Regions from separate parts of the Aquabacterium sp. NJ1 genome, predicted to be linked through region 1. Evidence: predicted binding sites of a transcription regulator. Region 1 holds the regulator's gene; the other holds the start of a gene.

Region 1 (2,181 bases):
AGCGGCCGGCAATCACGGTGCGGCGTGCATCGGCGGGGTCTGTGCAGATGCGCACGCGCCGTTCAGTGTTTGCGGACACCGACGATGCCCGAAGCGGAATGACCTGCGCCGAGGCGCTTTGGCCGGGCTGGCGAGACGGCGTACCCCAAGGCGTGATGGGCCTGGCCTTGACGGGGCGGGCTGCCGGCGCACTGGCCGGACGCGTGCCGTCTGACGGCGGGTTGGTGCCGGCCGAACCAGGGGTGGTGTTGCGGATGAAGAATGCACGGGCCAGGTGATGAATCATGATGAACTCCGGTTGACAGCAGATGAAGTTCGGCAGGATTCGACAAGGGTCCACCAGACAGGATCGCACCACCGGCCAGGTGATGCCAATGCCCGCCACCCGTCTGGTGGTGTGAAAGCTAGTTGAGCAACTGGTTGCGGATCAGGCCGACGGCCAGACCTTCCAGCTCGAAATCTTCCTGCTCGGGGGAGACCACGATGGGTTGGAAATCGGGGTTCTCCGGGAGCAGTTGAATGCCTTGCGCCGTGCGCTGAAAGCGTTTGACGGTGACCTCGTCACCCAGGCGGGCCACGACGATCTGGCCATTACGGGCATCGCGTGTGCGGGCCACGGCCAGCAGGTCGCCGTCCAGGATGCCGGCGTCTTTCATGCTCATGCCTTTGACGCGCAGCAGGTAATCCGGGCGACGGGCGAACAGGCCGGGCTCGACCGAATAGGTCTGCTCGACATGTTCTTGCGCCAGGATGGGGTTGCCGGCAGCCACGCGGCCAACCAGTGGCAGCACCAGTTGCTCAAGCCCGGGCAGCGGCAGGTTGAAGGGCAGCACATTGCTGGCTGAGCCTGATGATTCGCCGCCACGCTTGCGGGTTTCGTTGACGGTGCGCAGGGTACCCGCCTTGAGGCGGATGCCACGAGAGGTGCCACCGACCAGCTCGATCACGCCTTTGCGTGCCAAGGCTTGCAGGTGTTCCTCAGCGGCGTTGGCCGAACGGAAGCCCAGTTCGCTGGCGATCTCCGCCCGGGTGGGCGGCGCGCCTGTGCGGGCGATCGCGCGCTGGATCAACTCGAAGATTTCCTGCTGGCGCGGCGTGAGTTTGGGTTTATCGTTCGACATCGCAGTGGCTGACGCTGTTTGAATCGTTGGCTGTCATTTTATACAGGACTGTTGGTTTGTCCAGTACTTTTATGCAAGCACTTGGGGTGGCATGCAGGACCTTGTGAAAAGCGTTGTGATTCTGGGAACGGGCGGGACCATCGCGGGTACGGGCCATGACCCTCAAAAGAGCTGGCAATACCGCGCCGCGCAGTTGTCGGTGTCGCAACTCGTGGACGCCGTGCCTGAGCTGGCTGGCGTCCCGCTGGAGACCGTGCAGGTCGCGCAGATCGACAGCAAGGACATGAGCTGGTCCGTCTGGCGCTCGCTCGGGCAGGCACTTCAGGCGCACCTGGCCCGTGAGGATGTGGCCGGTGTGGTGATCACCCACGGTACGGATACGCTGGAAGAAACGGCCTACCTGTTGCACAGGCTGCTGGATGGCCGCAAGCCCGTGGTGCTGACCGCCGCGATGCGCCCCGCCACGGCGCCGGACGCTGACGGGCCCGCCAATTTGCGGGACGCCGTCCGGGTCGTGCAGGAGGCGGCGCGCCGAGGTCTCGGGGGCGTGGTGGCGGTCTTGCACCGCCGCATCTGGGCAGGAGGGCAGGTGCGCAAGGCGCATTCCTGTGCGCTGGATGCCTTTGATGCTGGCGGGCACCCCCCCTTGGCGCGGCTCGACGAGCAGGGGCTGTGGCACGAGGCCATCACGCCGTGGCCTGCCAGTGGCAAGGCCGGGTGGCTGCCTCTGGCGACAGAACCGCCTCGTGTGGAGATCATCCACAGCCATGCTGACGCCGACGGCTGGATGGTGCAGGCCGCGCTGGCTCATGCCCGGCAGCACGGCCCCCTCAAAGGGCTGGTGCTGGCCGGGACGGGCCATGGCACCTTGCATCAAGGGTTGGAAGCGGCCTTGACGCAGGCGGTTGCGCAAGGGGTGGCCGTCTGGCGCAGTTCGCGCGTGGCCCGTGGGGGCGTCAACAGCCGGGAGGGGGATGTGTTTGTGGCCTGTGGCGAGCTGACACCAGCTCAGGCCCGGGTGGCCCTCATGCTCTATTTATTGGGTGTGTGAGCGAGCACA
Region 2 (2,181 bases), 540 kb from region 1:
CTTGCACCATACGATATTCCTGGTTCTGTATTGATCTGGCGCAACAAGCCGGGTTTTTGAGCGTGTCAGGCAATTCGACTGAATATCGATTGCCAGATGCTGGTCAAAATACCGGGGGCGTTGCTGGTGAAGAAGCCAAGCACCGCGGCAGCCACAAAGGCAGCCGTCAAGGCATATTCAATGGCGATGGCACCAAACTGGTTTTCGCGAAACCGGGGCATGAGAATGCTGGGTGTCATGGCAGGGGCCTCCCAGGTTGGCAGATTCGCCGGAGCAAAGTCATTGGGAACAGCGGCGGATGGTCAGGATGCCACGCACCCTGACCCGTCAGGAGCTTCGCTTCTTAGTTCGCGGGGGTGGTGACGCCGGCAGCCGTCTTGATCTTGTCGTACAGCGCGGTCAGCAGCGAGCCAAACGAGCCGCTGGAAGAGAAGAAGGTCAGCACCACAGCCGCAATACCGGCAGCCACCAGTGCATATTCAATCGCAACAGCGCCTTCTTCGTCGCGCAGGAACTTGGTCAGGGATTTGGTCAGGGACATAAGATACTCCTTAAAAAGTGGCGAAAACACGATACGAATCGCTAAAGATGAGCACGGCCTGGTGTACTGCTTCAACCCATTTCGCCTCGCCCTCAAACCTGTTCATCTATTGAGCATGTCGCTTTAGCGTTGTGACCGTAACGAAAGGTTACAAGGGTTCTTACCGATCGTGTAAACATTTTCGGTTATTCGGACCCTTAATCAAGGGGTAGAAGTTACCCTGTGCTGTGATTTATGACTAAGTTGGCATTACATGGGGGTCTGTGGGCATATAAGGTCGGAAAATGTGCAAAAGTTCATATCACGCAAATGAGTGCCAGCAAGATATGAAGAGATGAGCGAGTATTTACGTCGGGAATGGCGCCAGGCCATGGGCAGGGCTCCAGTCCAGGAGGGGCACAGGGAGGGGCGGTAAGCAGGTCAGGCTTGAGTGCTGTATGTTTGTACAGTATCATTCAATCAACCATGAGCACCCCACCAGACGACCGACACGTTGCCGCGCCCCGCAAAGGCCGGGGCACGATGACCCGCATCGCGCACCGCTTCGAGTCACAAGGCCGGCAGGTGGACGAGCTTGTCGAGCCGGTGCCTGATCAGGCTGAGCCAGCCTGGGGTGACGATGACGCTCAGCCCTCGCCGCAGACCGAGGTCACGCCCGAGCAGGCGCGCAGCATCCTGTCCCGCAACGATTCACCCGACATCCCCTTCACCTGGTCCATCAACCCTTACCGCGGTTGCGAGCACGGTTGCATCTACTGCTATGCCCGCCCCACCCACAGCTACCTCAATCTGTCGCCGGGGCTGGACTTCGAAACCAGGCTGGTGGCCAAGGTCAACGCAGCTGCCTTGCTGCGGCACGAGCTGGCACGCGAGGGGCATGAGCCTTCTCCTATCAACATCGGTTCGGCCACCGACGCGTATCAACCCGTCGAGCGCGAGTGGCGCATCACCCGCAGCGTGCTGGAGGTGCTGCACGCCTGCCAGCATCCCTACACCATCGTGACCAAATCGAGCGGGGTCGAGCGTGATCTGGACATCCTGTCTGTGGCGGGTGCGCGCCGGCAGGCTTATGTGATGGTCAGCGTCACGACGCTGGACAGCGGCTTGTCACGCCGGCTGGAGCCTCGCGCCGCCGCGCCTTTGCGCCGCCTGCAAACCGTGCAAAGGCTCGCGCGGGCCGGCGTGCCGGTGGGAGTGAACGTGGCACCCATCATCCCCTTCCTCAATGAGCCCGAGATTGAGCAGATCATCGAGGCGGCGGCACAGGCCGGGGCCCAGGCCATCCACTACACCGTGGTGCGGTTGCCCTGGGAGGTCAAGCCCTTGTTCGAGGAGTGGCTCATGCACCATGTGCCTGACAAGGCGGCGCGCGTCATGGCCCGTGTGCGTGAGCTGCGGGGCGGCAAGGACTACGATGCCGACTTCAGCCTGCGCATGAAAGGCGAGGGCGTGTGGGCCCAATTGATCGCGCAGCGGGTTCGCAAGGCCGCGGCGCGCCATGGCCTGGGGCGCCGTGCACCTGAGCTGGACAGCAGCGCGTTCGATCGCGGCGCCTTGCACCTGGACGATGGCCCCCAGATGGGCTTGTTCACTGGATGACGGGCATGTCCTGCTCGATGGGCTTGTCGCCGTCGAACAGG

The links. The regulator LexA, encoded in region 1, represses DNA repair genes until DNA is damaged. The targets are predictions, from matches to a motif close to ACTGTATNNNNATACAGT.
Region 2: the regulator LexA is predicted to act here: its motif matches at 974-991, upstream of JY96_RS16955 (PA0069 family radical SAM protein).

The regions. Positions count from the first base shown of each region.
Region 1 is NZ_JRKM01000001.1:4,478,231-4,480,411, forward strand. Features, by position in the region: gene JY96_RS19310 (hypothetical protein) at 1-286, opposite strand, end outside; gene lexA (transcriptional repressor LexA) at 405-1,121, opposite strand; gene JY96_RS19320 (asparaginase) at 1,225-2,172, shown strand.
Region 2 is NZ_JRKM01000001.1:3,942,554-3,944,734, forward strand. Features, by position in the region: gene JY96_RS22475 (prepilin peptidase) at 1-10, opposite strand, end outside; gene JY96_RS23335 (Flp family type IVb pilin) at 66-239, opposite strand; gene JY96_RS16950 (Flp family type IVb pilin) at 344-541, opposite strand; gene JY96_RS16955 (PA0069 family radical SAM protein) at 1,007-2,140, shown strand; gene JY96_RS16960 (DUF4347 domain-containing protein) at 2,130-2,181, opposite strand, start outside.